Regions from separate parts of the Rhizobium sp. 25PS6 genome, predicted to be linked through region 2. Evidence: predicted binding sites of a transcription regulator. Region 2 holds the regulator's gene; the other holds the start of a gene.
What was found. The regulator PhoB, encoded in region 2, activates phosphate uptake and scavenging genes when phosphate is short. The targets are predictions, from matches to a motif close to TGTCATNNANCTGTCAT.
Positions count from the first base shown of each region.

Region 1 (5,297 bases), on a different contig from region 2:
ATCACGATCAGAACCATGGCATCATCGGGATTGATCAGATGGTTCCAGTTGATCCCCATCGCTCGCAACATATACGCGACGATACCGATCGACGGATTGAACATGAACCACCAAAGAATGCCGGCGATCGCGGGGGCGACGGCATAGGGCCAAATGAGCAAGGTCGAATAAATTCGAGAGGTGCGCAACACGCGCATTGCCGCTGCAGCCAGGAGCAGCGCAATCGACGTTGATAGGACCGTCACGAGAATGGCGAAGATGAGCGTGTGGCCAAAAGCATTGATGTAGATCGGATCGGCAAAGAGCCGGCGGTAGTTTTCGAACCAGACGAAGCTCGTTTTGAAACCGAAAGCGTCCTGGCGCAGGAAAGATTGCCAGAATGCAGTTGCCGCAGGCCAGAGGAAAAAGACCACCGTCACGAAAATTTGGGGAGCGATGAGCAGGTAAGGTAAAAGCTTGTTGGGAAATACGGTCCGTTTGGTTTGCATGGGCCCTCACACAGACGGATGGGAAACGGGGGCCGGTCTTTCACCAGCCCCCGTCGCGGAGCCCATTAGTTGGCGGACTGGAAATCGCGAAGCTGTTCGTTGCCTCGTACGACCACGGAATCAACTGCTTCCTTCGCCGCCTTCTTCCCGCCCAGCAAGGCCGCAAACTCATCGTCGATGATGCCACGCACCTGGACGTAGTTGCCGAACCGGATGCCCTTGGAATTGTCGGTGGGTGTCACCCGCGTCAGCTGTTTGATGCCGATATCTGCTCCGGGGTTCTTCTCGTAATAGCCCTGGTCCTGGCCCAGCTTATAGGCAGCCTCGGTTATCGGCAGGTAGCCCGAGAACTGATGCCAATCGGCTTGGACTTCCGGCTTTTGCAGGTAGGTGAAGAACTTCGCGACACCTTTGTATTCCTCTTCCGGGCGACCCTTCAGCGTCCAGAGCGTGGCGCCGCCGATAATCGAGTTGAGCGGCTGCGGAATAATGTCGTCATAGTAGGGAAGCGGCGCAAAACCGACCTTGAAAGCCTTTGCGTTGTTGATGACCCCCGCCCGACCGGCGGACGAATTCATGTACATCGCGCATTCCTGAGAATAGAACATCGGCGGAGCGTTATCGCCGCCGCCAGGCCCGCCGAATTTGAAGAGCCCCTCGTCCTGCCACTTCTTCAGATTGCCCCAATGGCGAACCGTCAGATCGTTGTTGAAGGTGAATTCCGCATCCAAGCCGCCAAAGCCGTTGGCCTTGGTGGAGTATGGCTTGTCGTGCAAGGCATTGAGGTTTTCGGTCTGGATCCAGGAGATCCAGGCGCTGGTAAAGCCGCATTTGGCAGCGCCGGACTTCATGATCGTCCGCGAGAAGGCTTCGACGTCCGCCCATGTTTTCGGCGGTGTTTCCGGATCGAGCCCCGCTTTTTGGAAGACATCCTTGTTGTAATACATGATCGGCGTCGAGGAATTGAACGGCAAGGACAAGACGTTGCCGCTGGTGTCCGAGTAGTAGCCGACGACCGGGGCAATGAATTTGCTCTGGTCCCAGGCCTCCCCCTCGTCCTTCATCAACTGGTAGACGGGATAGACCGCACCCTGTGCTGCCATCATCGTGCCGGTGCCGACTTCATAGACCTGGACGATTGCCGGCTGCTGGTTGGCACGAAACGCCGCGATCGCGCCGGTCAGCGTCTCGTCATAGGTGCCCTTGTAGACCGGCACGATCTCATAATCGGACTGGGACGCGTTGAACCCCTTGGCGATCTGTTCAAGCTTCGCGCCATTCTCGCCGCCCATTGCGTGCCACCACTGGATCTTCGTGGCGGCCATGGCTGGAACGGATAACGAAAGGCTGGTCAGTCCTGCGGACAGGAAAAAAGCGATCTTGTTCATCCTCACTCCCACTTGTTGTCGGTTCATAGCCTCCCGCTACGAACGTAAGCCGATCGTAACAGGCGAGTTTCACATTGCAAATATGAAATGTTCATATGAACATCTGATGACACCAAACCCGACGGTCATAAGGGCTGCTGGCTGGAAGTATGAGTTGAGTGGCCGATCGATTTGTGCACTGGCCCAGCTTTGGGAAACAGCTTTCACGGGCAGCGGCGTGCTTTGTGGCAGTTTGCGACACTCGATGGAGCGCAGATGCTGAACTGGTTCCGAAAACTGATGCCGCGGGAAGATCGCTTCTTCGATTTGTTCGCCCAAACACGCAAAGACCGTCGTCGGTGCGGCCGAAGCCCTCCAGTTTGTGTCCGCCCCGCCCTCTATTCTCTCGGCCATGGGGCAATGACGCTCAAAAGACGATGGGCATCATCGCCGATTTGCTATATTCGCAACGATATTGGCGGGTGATTTCCAGCTACCTCTCTTGGTCGTCCTTTCATGCCAAGTGCAATAGCACTCGGTACGCTTTTCGGCGGCTGGCGGATGGTCCACGCGATTGGATCGAAGATTACGCGTCTCAACCCAATGCAGGGCTTTTGTGCCGAAACAGGTGGAGCTCTGACATTGGTTGGCGCAACCTGGCTAGGCATCGCGGTTTCGACCACACACAGTCACCGCTGGGGCTTGGCGGGCAACATTGTTGTTGCCTGGGTTGTCACACTCCCCGTCGCTGCGATCACTTCAGCCTTAGGCCATTGGCTTTCGGACCTCTTCCATTAACGATCCCTCATCTTGGTTATCGGCACGTCCCAATCCCGCAGGCCATTGCAGACCTCAGCTCTGCTGGGCGCGCCGGTACGACCGCCGAATACCTTGCATTTGAGCGCCGCCGCCATGGATGCCCAGCGCATCGTCTCTTCGATCGGCAAGCCTTCGGCGACAGCCAGCGCGAAAGCGCCATGAAAGATATCGCCGGCTGCGAGCGTATCGACCGCCCTCACTTTCGGAGCGGCAAGATGGGCGATTTCGCCGGTTCGGTCATCGAACCAGAAGCAGCCATTTTCGCCCGCCGTGACGCTGATGAAAGCTTGCTCGAACTTTCGTTTCAGAAGGCCGACGACCTTCACCAGCTCCGCTGCACCCGCAAGGCGCTCGGCGGCCGGCTGCGAGAAGACGATGTGGCTGGCCGCCGGTGCGAGCATCTCAATCACGCCATCGCCTGCGACATCGCCATCGAGAATGGCCGGTTTGTCCGCCTCTCGGGCAGCCAACAGCGTCCGCAATGCAAGCTTCGGCCAACGGACGTCGACCAGCACCGCATCGAAAGAAGAAACGTCCTGTCTGGTGACCGGCTTGACCGTTTCATGCAAGCCCGCATCGTAGAAAGGCACGATCAAGCGCTCGCCCTGGTCGTCGACAAGGATGGTCGCGATGGCCGAGCGGGCGCCTTCCACACGCAGCATGCCGCTCGTGTCTATGCCGCTCTCGCTGAGATCGGCAATGATCCGTTCGCCGATGGCATCGTTGCCGACTGCGCCCCAGAGGCTGGCATCGCCGCACAGCCGGGCGACCGCAAAGGCAGCACTCGATGCCATGCCTTCGGCGATCTGCAGCATCTCATAGGGCAGAATTTTGCCCTGGCCGGTGGGCAGCGAGCGGACCCGAAACAGGGTATCCATAACCGCCGCGCCGACACACAAAACGCGGCGCACCGGACCGGGAGGTGCATCGAAGGCAGAAGACGTCGTCAAAACCGTTTTCTCACCCGCTTATTTGACGGCTCCGGCCGTCAGGCCCGCCACGATCTGCCGTTGCGCAAACACCGTCAATATCAGCACGGGCAAGGTGACGATCAACGCCGCCGCCGCCAGCGGACCCCAACTGACCTGCTCGAACGAGAGCATGTTGTAGACCGCAACCGGGAGCGTGCGCGTCTCGCGACTGGCGAGCACGATGCCGAAGACGAAGTTGTTCCACGAGAAGATGACCGACAGGATGAAGGCGACGACGATGCCCGGCCTGGCGATCGGCAAGGCGACCAGGCGGAAAACCTGCCAGGGCGTCGCGCCGTCGATGCTTGCAGCCTCCTCCAGCTCCATCGGCGTCGTCTCGAAATAACCGATCATGATCCACACGACGATCGGTACGGTGACGACGAGATGAATGATGATCTGCGGCATGAGCGTGCCGAGCAGGTTCAGCCACTGGAACAGCAGGAAGAGCGGTATCAGGAAGGAAAGGCCCGGCGTCATGCGCGCGATCATGATGACCATCGCGGACTTCTCCGCCTTCAGCCGCGCGATGCCATATCCGGCGGGCACGCCGATCAACAGCGCCAGAAGCGTGGCCGCACCCGTCACCAGCACCGAATTCCAGAGATAGAGGAAGAAGTTGTTCTCTTCGAAAACCTTCAGATAATTCGACCAGGCTAAGCGTTCCGGGATGAAGACCGGCGGATAGGCGCCGTTGTCGATCTCATATTTCAGCGACAGCGAGATCATCCAGAGAAAGAACAGGACGACCGGCGAGATCATCACCAGGGCAACAAACAGCAGTCCGATGCGATCGAGCGTCTTGCGCTTCATCAGCGTGCCTCCCCGTCAGACCAATTCACGCGCTGCCGGAGCATCATAAGGACGAAGGAGAGCAGCACGATGAGGATGAAGAACACAACCGCCATGGCCGAGCCATAGCCGATATCGTAGTAGGCGAACGCGGTGTTGTAGAGATAGATGTTGATCGTCTCCGACGCTGTGCCCGGGCCGCCCTGGGTCATGGCATAGATGATGTCGAAACTTTTCACCGCATCGATGCTGCGGATGATCACCGCAATCATCAGGAACGGTGCGATCATCGGCAGCGTCAGATAGCGGAATTTCTGCCAGACATTGGCCCCGTCGATTTCAGCACTTTCATAGGGCTCACGCGGAACCGCTGCCAGACCGCCGAGCACGATCAACATGATAAGCGGCGTCCACTGCCAGGTCTCGACCAGTACCAGCGATGGGATGACGCTGCTCTGATTATAGATCCACTCCTGCGGGCCAATACCGATGAAGGAGAGGAGATAGTTGAGGACGCCGAGCTGCGGATGGTACATCATCGTCCAGACGAGAGCGATGGCGACGGGTGTGGCCATCATCGGCATCACGAATATGCCGCGGATAAGACCGCGCAACGGAAATTGAGCATCGAAGATCAGCGCGGCGAGCGTCCCTAGAAAAAGGGGGACCACCACGGAAAGCGTCGTATAGAGCACCGTATGCCACAGCGAGTCCCAGAAGCGCATGTCCACGACCAGCCGGGCATAGTTGTCCAATCCCGCAAAGACCTGGGACTGGCCAAGCGTCCAGCTGTTGACGCTCATCCAAAGCGTAAACACCCATGGAAAAACGATGACGGCCGCAATGACGATCAGCGCCGG
Region 1 covers NZ_JAWDIV010000001.1:494,192-499,488, reverse strand. The annotation lists gene ugpA (sn-glycerol-3-phosphate ABC transporter permease UgpA) at 1-488, opposite strand, end outside; gene ugpB (sn-glycerol-3-phosphate ABC transporter substrate-binding protein UgpB) at 554-1,876, opposite strand; partial or broken gene RWK44_RS02225 (nuclease PIN) at 2,132-2,234, shown strand; partial or broken gene RWK44_RS02220 (anion permease) at 2,229-2,653, shown strand; gene RWK44_RS02215 (sugar kinase) at 2,650-3,624, opposite strand; gene RWK44_RS02210 (carbohydrate ABC transporter permease) at 3,643-4,458, opposite strand; gene RWK44_RS02205 (carbohydrate ABC transporter permease) at 4,458-5,297, opposite strand, start outside.
Region 1: the regulator PhoB is predicted to act here: its motif matches at 1,972-1,988, upstream of ugpB (sn-glycerol-3-phosphate ABC transporter substrate-binding protein UgpB).

Region 2 (14,156 bases):
ATCAGTCGGCCCGCCAGGCGCTGGAAGCCGGTCTGCGCAAGCAGGATATCACCGACACCGAGGTCGTCGCCCATCACCGCCATCGCCTCGAAAGCACCATCCACGCCATCGAAGGCGAGGAGCGCGACCGTCTTCACCCCCGCCAGAGACCGCCGGAAGTGCCCGTGCCGCCGGTCGTGGAAATGCCTGCGCCGCCGGTTCCGCGCGGTGATGTGGCCGATATCGACAGCCTTATCGACAATCCCGTGCCTGTGGGCGAAACCCGCACCCCCGGGGTGGCCTTCAGCCGCGGCGACGAGTCCAGCCTCCACGACGTGCATGCCGGCAATGCCGATCATCTGGCTGCCGCTCCCGTCGGCGAGGAACGCCTTGCCCGCGGTCAGCGCGCCACCAATATGGATTTCCGCCCGGAGCGGGCGGCAGGCCGCCGCAAGCCGCGCAAATTCTTTTCGCGGCTGCTCGTCTGGTGCGTGCTGCTGGCCTTCATCGGCATCGGCGCCTGGTGGGCGCATACGTCGGGCCTGCTGATGACGGCGGCCGAGCGCGACACCAGCGTTGCCAATCCGCCGGCAAGCACCCAGCCCGAGGATTTTACTGGCAATGACGACAGCGCCGCAAATGCGGACTCTCACACCGACCAGCCGGTCACCATCGATCCGCAGAACAGTTTCTCGGCCGATTGGATCCCGCTGTTCAAGCCTGAGGACGCCGACAAAATCAGCAGCGGCCCGCGGGCGCGCATCGAAAAAATCGCCGAGAATGACGGCCCCGCCGTCCGGCTGATTTCCGAAAGCGGTGCAGCCGATGGCAATGTCTCGATCAGCGTGCCGCCATCGGTGCTGCAGCAGTTGGCCGGCAAATCCTCGACGATCGCGCTGACGCTGCAATCCACCACCGACGAGCCGACGCAGATCACCGTCGAATGCAATTTCCAGACGCTCGGCAATTGCGCCCGTCACCGCTTCAACGTCACCCGGGAAAAGTCGGATGCGCTGCTGCAGGTGAAGTTCGACCGCTCGCTCGCGCCGAATTCGCCGGGCACGCTGACGATCAACAGCGATCTCGACGGCAAGGCGCGCGGCATCAATCTCTTCGCCATCCGCATCCTGCCGGGGCAGTAAGGCCGGTCCCGGCGGAGCCGGTGACCTCGGTCCCGGCGGGGCCGGTGACCCCGGCTTCGATTTCAGCAAGCCAGCCTGTTCCGAAAGCTCTATTTCAAAAAGCCGGGCCCTGAGCCGATGATCTCCGCGTCGACCGTGCCGAGCGCTTGTCTGTCCTTGCCGTCATAATCCATCTTGTTCAGCATATGGCGGATGAGTTCGAGGCGCGCCCGCCGCTTGTCATTGCCATGGATCACCGTCCAGGGCGCGAAATCCGTATGGGTTTCCTTCAGCATCCGGTTGCGCTTGTCGCTGTAATCGCCCCATTTCGTCAGCGCCGCGATGTCCATCGACGACAGTTTCCAGACTTTCAGCGGATCGTGCCGGCGGTCGTGGAAGCGCTTCAGTTGCATCTCGCGCCCGATATCGAGATAGAATTTGAAGAAGAAGATGCCCTCATGGGCGATGATCTTTTCGAGCTGCGGCGCCTGCTTGAGGAAATCCTCATATTGCTGCGGCGTGCAGAAGCCCATGACCGGCTCGACGCCGGCGCGGTTGTACCAGGAGCGGTCGAACAGCACGAATTCGCCTGATGTCGGAAACTGCGCGACATAACGCTGGAAATACCATTGCCCCTGCTCGCGCTCGGTCGGCTTGGTCAGCGCCACGACGCGCGCGAGGCGTGGGTTCATATGCGCCGAGGAGGCCGAGATCGCGCCGCCCTTGCCGGCAGCGTCGCGCCCTTCGAACAGCGCCATCACCCGCTTGCCGGTCGCCTGCAGCCAGAACTGCACCTTGACGAGTTCGATCTGCAGCTTTTCCAGCTGCGCCAGATAGTCCTCTTCCTTGAGCTTCTTCTTGTAGGGAAAATCGCCGGATGCCAGCGAATATTCGTCCACCCATGCTGGCAGGACCGGATCGTCGACGTCGAAGATGCGCTTCTTTCCGTGGATCTCCAGCTCCACGGCCCTGCTTTCGACGGTCTCGCCCATATGGTCCTCCTCAGCCTGATTGTTCTCTTCCGCAGGCGAACATAGTTACCGTTGAAAATCAAATCTTTCACGGGCGGCCGATCATTTCGTGGGTTTCGGCTGCGGCCTTTCGCTTGCGGTGCGGTAGCCCGAAAACTTCTGTCATGAATTGCCGCTATCAGGCAGAGTTCAATATAGAGAAAAACGAATCGACGCCGCGAGGGCACTTGCAAGACGAAACTCCGTGGAGAAAAAGCCTGTTGGCGCGCATAAGGCGCGAGCGGCCAGTGCTGCTTGCGGCGATCCTCAGCGCGCTCGCCGCGCTTGCCGCCGGCATGAATAAGTGGGTGGTGCTTGTCCTGCTGCTGGTCATGATCTTCACCGCGCTTTTCAACGAGGCGCCGATCATCAAGGCAGACCCCGCCCTGCCAGTGGAGATCGAGCCGGAGGCGCCGCCAAGCCGCTTGCCTGAAGTTTCGGCCACGCTTGCCGGCCTCGATATCCCCGTCATGGTGCTCTCGGACGATGCCTCGGTGCTCTTCCAGAACCGCGCTGCCGAAAAGGCCTTCGGCGAGGTGGCGCTCGGCGCCCATATATCGGCCCGTATGCGCTCGCCCGGCGTGCTCGACATGGTGCGCGAAACCATCGCCACCAATGCGCCGAACCAGATCGAGCATTCCGAGCGGCTGCCGTCCGAGCGCGTCTATATCGTGCGTAGCGCGCCCGTCGAATTCGCGGCCGATGACGGTCCGCATGAGCGCTATTTCATCCTGTCCTTCCGCGATATTTCCGAGGTCCGCCGCATCGACCGCATGCGGTCGGATTTCGTCGCCAATGCCAGCCATGAGCTGCGCACACCGCTTGCCTCTTTGCGCGGCTTCATCGAGACCATCCAGGGGCCGGCGAAGAACGATCTGAAGGCGCAGGCGCGTTTTCTCAACATCATGCTCGACCAGACGACGCGCATGAGCCGGCTGGTCGATGACCTGCTGTCGCTCTCGCGCCTGGAGCTGAAATCGCACATCGCGCCGGATGAGAAGATCGATCTGGTGCCGCTGCTCGGCCATGTCCGAGATGCGCTTGTACCGCTGGCCAGGGATGTCGGCGTCGACATCAAACTGCATCTGCCCGACGGCAAGGTCGAGGTGCTGGGCGACCGCGACGAACTCGTCCAGGTCTTCGAGAACCTGATGGAAAATGCCTGCAAATACGGCCAGGAGGGCGAGATCGTCGATGTCTGGCTGAAGAACGGCACCGGCCAGCCGGTCGAGGTCAGCATCGTCGACAAGGGCCCAGGCATTCCGGCCGAACATGTGCCGCGCCTGACCGAGCGCTTCTATCGCGTCAGCATCGAGGACAGCCGCTCAAAAAAGGGCACCGGCCTCGGCCTTGCGATCGTCAAACACATCCTCACCCGCCACCGGGCGCGGCTGATCGTCAAGTCGGAAGTCGGCAAGGGCACCGATTTTACCGTCCGTTTCTGACGATATGTCGCAACACTTTTACGTTGCATAATTTTATTGTTTTAAATCAATAACTTATATTGTCACAAATGTTTCATCGATTTGACATAAAAGGACGAGGCTTCAAGAGCTAAGAGAGTCCCGCCGATGAAAAAAGGCAATGCGAGGGCCTCTCTAAGGCCGCACTCACACAAGCCCAAATGCCGGGAGATTCAAATGAACACCTTCAAACTCACCGTTGCCGCGCTCGCTGCAACCGCTGCTTTCGCTGGCGCTGCCGTCGCCCGCGACCAGGTTCAGGTCGCTGGTTCGTCCACCGTCCTGCCTTACGCAAAGATCGTTGCCGAGTCCTTCGGCGAAACCTTCACCAACTTCAAGACGCCAATCATCGAATCTGGCGGCTCAAGCGCCGGCCTGAAGGAATTCTGCAAGGGCGTTGGCGAAAACACCATTGACATCGCGAACTCTTCCCGCGCTATCAAAAAAAGCGAGATCGACGCTTGCAAGGCTGCCGGCGTAACCGACATCCAGGAAGTCAAGATCGGCTACGACGGCATCGTCTTCGCAACCGACGCTTCCAACCCTGACGTCGCTTACGTTCCTGCTGACATCTACAAGGCCCTCGCAGCCCAGGTCGTCGTTGATGGCAAGCTCGTCGCCAACCCCTACAAGAAGTGGTCGGAAGTCAACCCGAAGCTTCCGGCTGTTGATATCGCTGCCTACATCCCGGGCGAAAAGCACGGCACCCGTGAAGTCTTCGAGGAAAAAGTCCTGGCAGCGGGCTGCGAAGCATCGGGCGCCGTAGAAGTCATCAAGGCCGCAGTGTCGGACAAGGCGGCTCAAGGCAGGACTTGCATCGCTGTTCGCAAAGACGGCGTTGCTGTTGATATCGACGGCGATTATACCGAAACGCTGTCTCGCATCGCCGCCAACAAGACCGGCGTCGGCGTATTCGGCCTTTCTTTCTATGAAAACAACGCCGACAAGCTCAAGGTTGCGACCATGAGCGGTATCGTTCCGTCCACCGAAACGATCGCCAACGGCACCTACCCGGTTTCCCGCCCGCTGTTCTTCTACGTCAAGAAGGCACATCTCGGCGCAGTTCCGGGCCTGAAGGAATACGTCAACTTCTTCGTGTCCGACCAGATGATCGGCCCTGACGGCCCGCTCGCCGAATACGGCCTCGTTGCCGCTCCGGATGCCGAGCGTGAAGCGATCCGCAAGGAAGTCGAAGCCGGTAAGGCTATGTAATGACTTTTGCCGGCGCGGTGCCTTTCATCCCGCGCCGGCATTGCTTATGTCCCTGCGCCGGCATGTCCGCTGCAGGGTTGAATTCCTTCTCCATGATTGGAAGCTGAAGGCAGCTGACGAAGCTGCCGGGCTTTTTGGGGCTATGGGCCTGGGGACGTAACGAATGAGCACATCCATCATACTTTTGTGCCTTGTGGTGATCGGAGTCGCCGCCTATCTGGTCGCGCGCAACCGTGCCACGGCGCTTGCCGGAGGCCGGTCTTCCGCATTGCATTCACGGCCGGCCTATTACGGCGCCTATGCGGCGATCTGGGCAGTTCTTCCCGCCCTCATCGTCCTTGGCCTCTGGCTCTCCATCAGCCCCGGCATCATCCAGTCTTCGGTTCGCAGCACTTTCCCTGACGACATCAAGGCTCAAGTCTCGGTCGAGCAGGATCTTGGCTATTCGACGGTGGCGACGGTCGCCCGCGGCCTGACGATGCTGACCTCGGATGAAACTGCGGCGGTCGGCAACGATCCGGCTGCGCTGCAGGCCAAGCTCCTCGAAAAGGGCGTGCCGCTCGCCGGCCAGCCGCTGCCTTACATGGTCGACGCCGCCAGGACGCTCAACGCCATGAGCATGACGAGCCGCATCGCCATGACGGCGGTCGTCTTCATCCTGGCCGTTGCCGGCGCCTTCTATGCGCTGCGCTCCATCGCTCCGCGCTTCCGCGCCCGCAACCGGGTCGAGCGCGTCATGCTCTGGGGCCTGCTGCTCGCCTCCTCGATCGCCATTCTGACGACGATCGGCATCGTGCTCTCCATGCTGTCGGAAGCCGCCCGCTTCTTTGCGGCCGTTCCCGCCATGGACTTCTTCTTCGGCACCGTCTGGGATCCGCGCTTTGCCGGCGCCGGCAGCTCGTCCTTCGGTCAGTTCGGCCTGATCCCGCTGCTGCTGGGCACGATGTATATCGGCCTGGTCGCCATGCTGGTCGCCGTGCCGGTCGGCCTGTTTGCCGCCATCTACATGGCCGAATACGCCTCGCCGAAGGTGCGCGGGGTCGCCAAGCCGCTCTTGGAAGTGCTCGCCGGCATTCCGACGATCGTCTACGGCTTCTTCGCGCTCGTCACCGTCGGTCCGTTCCTGCGCGACTTTTCCGCCCAGGTCAGCGGCCTTCTGTCCGGCAACTACAGCAATTTCATTCAGGCGCAGAGCGTTCTGACGGCCGGTATCGTCATGGGCATCATGCTGATCCCCTACGTGTCCTCGCTGTCGGACGATATCATCACCGCCGTGCCGCGGTCACTGCGTGACGGTTCGCTCGGTCTTGGTGCCACACGCTCCGAAACCATCAAGAAGGTGGTCTTGCCCGCAGCCCTTCCCGGCATCGTCGGCGCATTGCTAATGACTGCCTCGCGCGCCGTTGGCGAAACCATGATCGTCGTGCTGGCCGCCGGTGTGGCCGCCCGCATCCAGATCAATCCCTTCGAGCCGATGACGACGGTGACGGTCAAGATCGTCAATCAGCTGACTGGCGACCTAGAGTTCACCTCGCCGCAGACGCTGGTTGCCTTTGCCCTTGGCATCACCCTGTTCTGCATCACGCTTTGCCTCAATATCTATGCGCTCTACATCGTGCGCAAATACCGGGAGCAGTACGAATGACGGATATTGTTTCTCCCACATCAGGCGCCACCGTTTCCAAGGCGCCAGCGCGCCGCGATATCGGCATCAAGCGCCGCTATGCCGCCGAGCGCCGGTTCCAGGCCTATGGCATCGCCGCCATCACCTTCGGTCTCGTCTTCCTCTTCATCCTGCTGTGGACGGTGATCGGCAAAGGCTACACCGCCTTCCAGCAGACGGCGATCACCCTGCCGATCGAATTCGTCGAGAAGACGATCGACCCCGACAATAAGCGTGCGACCGATCCCTCGGCGCTGATCGCCGCCAACTATCCGGTTCTCCTGCGTGACGCGATCGTCAAGCAGCTGAACATCAATGCCTCGAGCCGTCCCGACGTGCGCGATGCATCCGCCATGCTGTCGAAGAGCGCGCCGATCCAGCTGCGCGATATGGTGATGGCCGATCCGTCGATCATCGGCAAGACGGTCAATGTCACGGTTCTCGCCGACGCCAATGTCGACAGCGCCAACAAGGGCCAGATCGACCTCTCGGTCGATGAGAAGAACCGCAAGGTCAACGACAAGCAGATCGGCTGGATAAACGAGCTGAAGGCGAGCGGCGCTCTCCACAAGCAGTTCAACACCGGCCTTTTCGTCAACGGCAATTCCAGCCGTCCGGAGGCCGCAGGCCTCGGCGTCGCCCTGATCGGCTCGCTCTACCTGATGCTGATTGTGCTCGTGCTCGCTCTGCCGATCGGCGTCGCCGCCTCGATCTATCTCGAGGAGTTCGCGCCGAAGAACAAGCTGACGGACCTGATCGAGGTCAATATCAACAACCTCGCCGCGGTCCCTTCGATTGTCTACGGTCTGCTCGGTCTTTCCGTCTTCATCAACTTCATCGGCCTGCCGCGCTCGGCCTCGTTGGTCGGCGGCCTGGTGCTGACGCTGATGACCCTGCCGACGATCATCATCGCGACGCGTGCGGCACTGCGCGCCGTGCCGCCGTCGATCCGCGCCGCAGCACTCGGTCTTGGCGCCTCGAAGATGCAGATGGTGTTCCACCATGTGCTGCCGCTCGCCATGCCGGGCATCCTGACCGGCACGATCATCGGCCTGGCGCACGCGCTCGGCGAAACCGCGCCGCTGCTCCTGATCGGCATGGTCGCCTTCGTCGCCAACGCGCCGACGACACCGCTCGATCCCTCGACGGCTCTGCCCGTACAGGTCTATATGTGGGCCAACGAGGCAGAACGTGCCTTCGTTGAGCGTACTTCGGGTGCCATCATCGTCCTGCTCCTGTTCCTGATCGTCATGAACATGGGCGCCATCCTCTTGCGTCGTCGCTTCGAGCGCCGCTGGTAAACGGAGTTAAACATCATGAATATGCTGACGGAAGCTGCAGTTGAAAAGGCGCTGGATCAGAAGATGAGCAACGTCCCTTATAAGATGATCGGAAAGGATGTCTCGGTTTACTACGGCGAGAAGCGCGCGCTTTTCGATGTGAACCTGAACGTCCGCGAAAACACCGTAACCGCCCTGATCGGCCCGTCCGGCTGCGGCAAGTCGACCTTCCTGCGGTGCCTCAACCGCATGAACGACACGATCGACGGCTGCCGCGTCACCGGCAAGATCACGCTTGATACCGACGATGTCTATGATCCCGATATCGACGTCGTCGAACTTCGCGCCCGCGTCGGCATGGTCTTCCAGAAGCCGAACCCGTTCCCGAAGACGATCTATGAAAACGTCTCCTACGGCCCGCGCATCCATGGCCTTGCCAAGTCGAAGGCCGATCTCGACCAGATCGTCGAGACCAGCCTGCAGCGCGCCGGCCTCTGGAACGAGGTCAAGGATCGCGTGCATGAATCCGGCACCGGCCTGTCGGGCGGTCAGCAGCAGCGCCTCTGCATTGCGCGTGCCGTCGCCGTCAGCCCTGAAGTCATCCTGATGGACGAGCCCTGCTCGGCGCTCGACCCGATCGCCACCGCCAAGGTCGAGGAACTGATCCACGAGCTGCGCGAGAACTACACGATCGTCATCGTCACCCACTCTATGCAGCAGGCCGCGCGTGTCTCGCAGCGCACCGCCATGTTCCACCTCGGCAATCTCGTCGAGGAGAACGACACCGACAAGATGTTCACCAATCCCGACGATCCGCGCACCCAGGACTACATCATGGGTCGCTTCGGTTGATTTTGGCGACACCAAGCCTTCCCGTTATTCGAGGATAAAGCCCCATGGCATCGACACATATTTTTTCTGCCTACGATGATGATCTGAAGTTCCTGTCCAGGCGGATTTCCGAAATGGGCGGCCTGGCCGAGCAGATGGTCAGCGAAGCCGTCCGCGCCCTCGTCAACGGCGATACCGCGCTGGCGCAGAAGGTCATCTCCGACGATGTGATCTTGGATCACGCCGAACGCGAAATCGGCGACAAGGCGATCGTGACCATCGCCCGCCGTCAGCCGATGGCCTCGGACCTGCGTGAAATCATGGGTTCGATCCGCATCGCCGCCGATCTCGAACGCGTCGGCGACCTCGGCAAAAACACCGCCAAGCGCGTCATCGCCGTCCAAAGCACCGGCGTTCCCCGTAAGCTCGCCCGCGGCCTCGAGCATCTGTCCGAGCTGGCGCTCGTCCAGCTCAAGGAAGTGCTCGATGTCTACACCAATCGTTCAGCCGACAAGGCGAATGCGATCCGTGAACGCGACAACGAGATCGACGCGATGTACACCTCGCTGTTCCGCGAACTCCTGACCTATATGATGGAGGATCCACGTAACATCACTAGCTGCACGCATCTTCTCTTCTGCGCCAAGAACATCGAGCGCATCGGCGACCATGCCACCAACATCGCCGAGACGATCTTTTACATGACGACCGGCGCACAGCCGGAAGGCGATCGTCCGAAGGACGACAGCGCCAACACCGTCGGCGCGGTGACGGAATAACTGCCCGGGCCAGTCGCCGGACCAGTCAATTGCGTGCGCGCCCGTCCGGGGCGCGCAAAGAGGTCGCAGCCAATTTCTGAATTTGCGCAGGATGAATTGCTTAAATCACCCCTGATTTAAGGATGATGCGCGAGGAGACCGACACGCATGATCCCGAGAGTTGCAGTTGTTGAAGACGAGGAAGCCCTCAGCGTGCTTCTTCGCTACAATCTCGAAGCGGAAGGCTTCGAGGTCGATACCATCCTTCGTGGCGACGAAGCCGAGATGAGGCTTCAGGAGCGCACGCCCGATCTTCTCATCCTCGATTGGATGCTGCCTGGTGTTTCCGGCATCGAGCTCTGCCGGCGCCTGCGCATGCGGCCGGAAACCGAGCGACTGCCGATCATCATGCTGACGGCGCGCGGTGAGGAGAGCGAGCGTGTCCGCGGATTATCGACGGGTGCCGACGATTATGTCGTCAAGCCCTTCTCGACCCCGGAACTTGTTGCCCGCGTCAAGGCGATGCTGCGCCGCGCCCGTCCCGAGGTGCTGTCGACCGTGCTGAAATGCGGCGATATCGAGCTTGACCGCGAAACCCATCGCGTCCATCGCAAGAGCCGCGAAGTCCGCCTCGGCCCCACCGAATTCCGCCTGCTGGAATTCCTGATGTCGTCGCCGGGCCGGGTCTTCTCCCGCTCGCAGCTTCTCGATGGCGTCTGGGGCCACGATATCTATGTCGACGAGCGCACCGTCGACGTCCATGTCGGCCGCCTGCGCAAGGCGCTGAATTTTTCCAACATGCAGGACGTCATCCGCACAGTCCGCGGCGCCGGTTACTCGATGGAAGCCTGAGGGCTTCCGTTCTGAGCCTGCTGACAAAGCCCTGGCAAAACCTGCGACGTCATCCTCGGCCTTGTGCCGAGGATCTGCGTACGCCAAATTAAGCATCTGAAAATAAAGGATTTTTGGTAAAAGTAGTAGGGGTGGTCAGATGCTCGGCACAAGGCCGAGCATGACGGAGGACACCTTACCAGCAATCCGGATGCCCGAGCGCTCCCATCCACTCGCATAAAAAAACGGGCCTCTCGGCCCGTTTTCCACATTCTGGCGATGGTTGCCCGCGTTCAGCTGGCCCGCGCCGCTGCCCGGCGGCGTTCGTTGACCGGCTGGTAGGCGAGCTTCTGGTGATAGCCGCAATAAGGCGAATTGTCGGGGGATTCGCAGCCGCAGAAATGGAAGTCGTCCTTCAGCGGATCGCCGACCGGCCACTTGCAGGTGCGTTCGGTCAGTTCCGTCAGGCCGAGGCGGCGCGAAATCGGCACCACCACATTGCCTCTCGGCACGTATTCCATTTCCTCGATCGTTTCGATCTCGATCTCTTCCTTCAGCATCGTCGCGCCCTGCTGGCGGGTGACGGTGCGGGTCGTGATCCGGGAGGCGTAGTTCGGCGCGCGCGGCGCCGATGTGTTGCGCTTCGGCGTTCGCGCCGCAGTGTTGGTGCCGCCGGCCTTGGCACGGCCGGGAAGGCACAGTCGGTGCACCTTGCCGATGACCGCGTTTCTGCTGACCCCGCCAAGCTGCGCAGCAATCTGGCTGGCGCTCAGTCCTTCGGCCCAAAGCTTCTTGAGTTTCTCGACCCGCTCGTCTGTCCAGTTCATGCCCTGTCTCCACCTTTTGCGTTGGTGATGGCAGAATCCCTCACCGTTGTCCCGGGAGCTCCGAAACAAGAAACGCTTGATCAATTTTGGTGACTAGTTCCGCCGCATGCAGTCTAGTAATTGATCTTTAACCTAGTGTGAGGCTGACTCCGTGACAAGAGTCGCATGAATCCGGATGAATCGAATTCGTAGTTTTCCCCAACTTGCTGCCCCTGCGTGTCATTTCTGCAATAATGCCTGTTGATGACTGAAAATGCCGCTGTACACCCTTGCTGCATGCGCTAAGGGCGCCGTTTTGTTGACATTGCAGCGCGAAAAGGAAATAGTGCCACTCGCCGCCGCAAGGCGGCATTTTTGATTTTTCGGGCTTGGTTTCCTTAGCCGGAGTCATTGCCCGGCAACTTTGATGGAGATCGCGCCATGGCTGAAGCCGCGCCGCTTTATGACACCTATTCTCGTGCCCCGCTGCGGTTCGAGCGAGGCGAGGGCGTATGGCTGATCACCGAAAGTGGCGAGCGATATCTCGATTTCGGCGCCGGCGTCGCCGTCACGTCCGTCGGCCACAGCAATCCGCATGTGGTCGGTGCACTCAAGGAGCAGGCCGACAAGGTCTGGCACCTGTCGAACATCTATGAGATCCCCGGACAGGAGCGTCTGGCAAAACGCCTGACGGACGCCACCTTCGCCGATAAGGTGTTCTTCACCAATTCGGGTGCGGAGGCACTCGAATGCGCGATCAAGACGGCGCGCCGCTATCAGTTTTCCAAGGGCCATCCCGAGCGCTTCCATATCATCACCTTCGAAGGCGCCTTCCACGGACGGACGCTGGCGACGATCGCCGCCGGCGGCCAGGAGAAATATCTCGAAGGCTTCGGCCCCAAGGCGCCAGGTTTCGATCAGGTGGCTTTCGGCGACATCGAAGCGGTCCGCGCCGCGATCACCGAGGCGACGGCTGGCATCCTCATCGAGCCCGTGCAGGGCGAGGGCGGCGTCCGTCCCGCCACGCCTGAGTTCATGAAGGCGCTTCGCCAGCTCTGCGACGACAACGGCCTGCTGCTGATTCTCGACGAGGTCCAGACCGGCGTCGGCCGCACCGGCAAGCTCTTCGCCCATGAATGGTCGGGCATCACACCCGACATCATGGCGGTCGCCAAGGGCATCGGCGGCGGTTTCCCGCTCGGCGCCTGCCTTGCCACATCAGAGGCCGCCTCCGGCATGAAGGCCGGTACGCATGGCTCGACCTATGGCGGCAATCCGCTTGCCATGGCCGTCGGCAGCGCCGTGCTCGACATCATCCTTGCCGATGGCTTCCTCCAGCAGGTGCGCGACGTAGCACTCGTCTTCCGCCAGGGTCTCGCCTCGCTGAAGGATCGTTATCCCGATGTGATCGAAGACGTGCGCGGCGAGGGGCTTTTGCTCGGCATCAAGGCTGCCGTTCCCTCAGCCGAACTGCTGCAGGCGATCCGCGCCGCCCATCTGCTCGGCGTGCCCGCCGGCGACAACGTCATCCGCCTTCTTCCGCCGCTCGTGGTCACCGCCGAGGAAGCCCGCGAGGGCCTTGCCCGCGTCGAGCGCGCCGCCGAGAGCATCCGCGCTTCCAAGGTCAAGAAGACGGCTTGAAGAAATTGCCGCTTCGGGCGCAGCACAGGTACAGGTAAGTAGACGATATGAGCCCTAAACACTTCCTCGATCTTTCGGCGGTCACATCCGCCGATCTCAGAACGATCATGAACGATGCGCTCACCCGCAAGCAGGCCTTCAAGGCAGGCACGGGCGACAAGCCGCTCGCGGGCAAGATGCTGGCGATGATCTTCGAGAAGCCGTCGACGCGCACCCGCGTCTCCTTCGACGTCGGCATGCGCCAGCTCGGCGGCGAAACGCTCTTCCTGTCCGGCACCGAGATGCAGCTCGGCCGCGCCGAGACGATCGGCGACACCGCCAAGGTGCTGTCGCGCTATGTCGATGCGATCATGATCCGCACCACCGAGCATTCCAGGCTGCTGGAGCTTGCCCAGCATGCGACCGTGCCTGTGATCAATGCGCTGACGGATGACACCCATCCCTGCCAGATCATGGCCGATATCATGACCTTCGAAGAGCATCGCGGCCCGATCAAGGGCAAGACCATCGCCTGGACCGGCGACGGCAACAATGTGCTGCATTCGCTGGTCGAGGGTGCCGCGCGTTTCGGCTATCGCATGAACATGGCCGTGCCCCTTGGCTCGGAGCCAAAGGATCACTATCTGAACTGGGCCCGCAATGAGGGCGCCGAAATCATGCTTTGCCATGATGCCGACCGTGCGGTCGCCGGCGTCGATTGCGTGGTGACCGATACCTGGGTCTCCATGAATCAGGAACATCGGGCCCGGGGTCACAATGTCTTCCAGCCTTATCAGGTCAACGCGGCCTTGATGGCGAAAGCCGGCAATGATGCATTGTTCATGCATTGCCTGCCCGCCCATCGCGGTGAGGAAGTGACTGATGATGTGATCGACGGTCCGCAATCCGTAGTCTTCGATGAGGCGGAAAACCGTCTTCATGCGCAGAAGTCGATTCTTGCTTGGTGCCTGGGCGCGATCTGAACCATAATCGGACGTCGCGAGTCACAAACTCGCGACCGCGCGAGCGAAGGGCACGCTGGCCCATCGCTCGGAAACTAGGAGTGAAAGCCATGGCAGAAGCTGCAGCCGCCCTCGGCCAGTTCGATTTCGCCGGCGATGACCATGTCGTCCCTTTCCAGGTGGAGGGGCTGGATGTGCGCGGCCGCGCCGTCCAGCTCGGCCCTATGCTCGATGCGATCCTCGAGCGCCATCATTATCCCGCACCCGTTGCCCGGCTGCTTGCCGAAGTCGTCGTGCTGACGGTGCTGCTCGGCACCTCGCTGAAGTTCGACGGCAAGTTCACGGTGCAGACCAAGGGCGACGGCCCGGTCGATCTTCTCGTCGCCGATTTCTCGACGCCGGAAAACGTCCGCGCCTATGCCCGTTTCGATCAGGCGCTGCTCAACAAGGCGATCGAGTCAGGCGAAACCGAGCCGGAGCAACTGCTCGGCAAAGGCATTCTCGCCTTCACCATCGACCAGGGCAAGTTCAGCCAGCCCTACCAAGGCATTGTCGCGCTCGACGGCACTACGCTGGAAGAAATTGCCGGCGTCTATTTCCGCCAGTCGGAACAGATCCCG
Region 2 covers NZ_JAWDIV010000006.1:43,148-57,303, forward strand. The annotation lists gene RWK44_RS10450 (regulator) at 1-1,121, shown strand, start outside; gene ppk2 (polyphosphate kinase 2) at 1,211-2,092, opposite strand; gene phoR (phosphate regulon sensor histidine kinase PhoR) at 2,332-3,555, shown strand; gene RWK44_RS10465 (substrate-binding domain-containing protein) at 3,751-4,785, shown strand; gene pstC (phosphate ABC transporter permease subunit PstC) at 4,949-6,430, shown strand; gene pstA (phosphate ABC transporter permease PstA) at 6,427-7,749, shown strand; gene pstB (phosphate ABC transporter ATP-binding protein PstB) at 7,765-8,580, shown strand; gene phoU (phosphate signaling complex protein PhoU) at 8,625-9,338, shown strand; gene phoB (phosphate regulon transcriptional regulator PhoB) at 9,486-10,169, shown strand; gene RWK44_RS10495 (GcrA family cell cycle regulator) at 10,442-10,975, opposite strand; gene RWK44_RS10500 (aspartate aminotransferase family protein) at 11,396-12,595, shown strand; gene argF (ornithine carbamoyltransferase) at 12,643-13,557, shown strand; gene RWK44_RS10510 (Hsp33 family molecular chaperone) at 13,647-14,156, shown strand, end outside.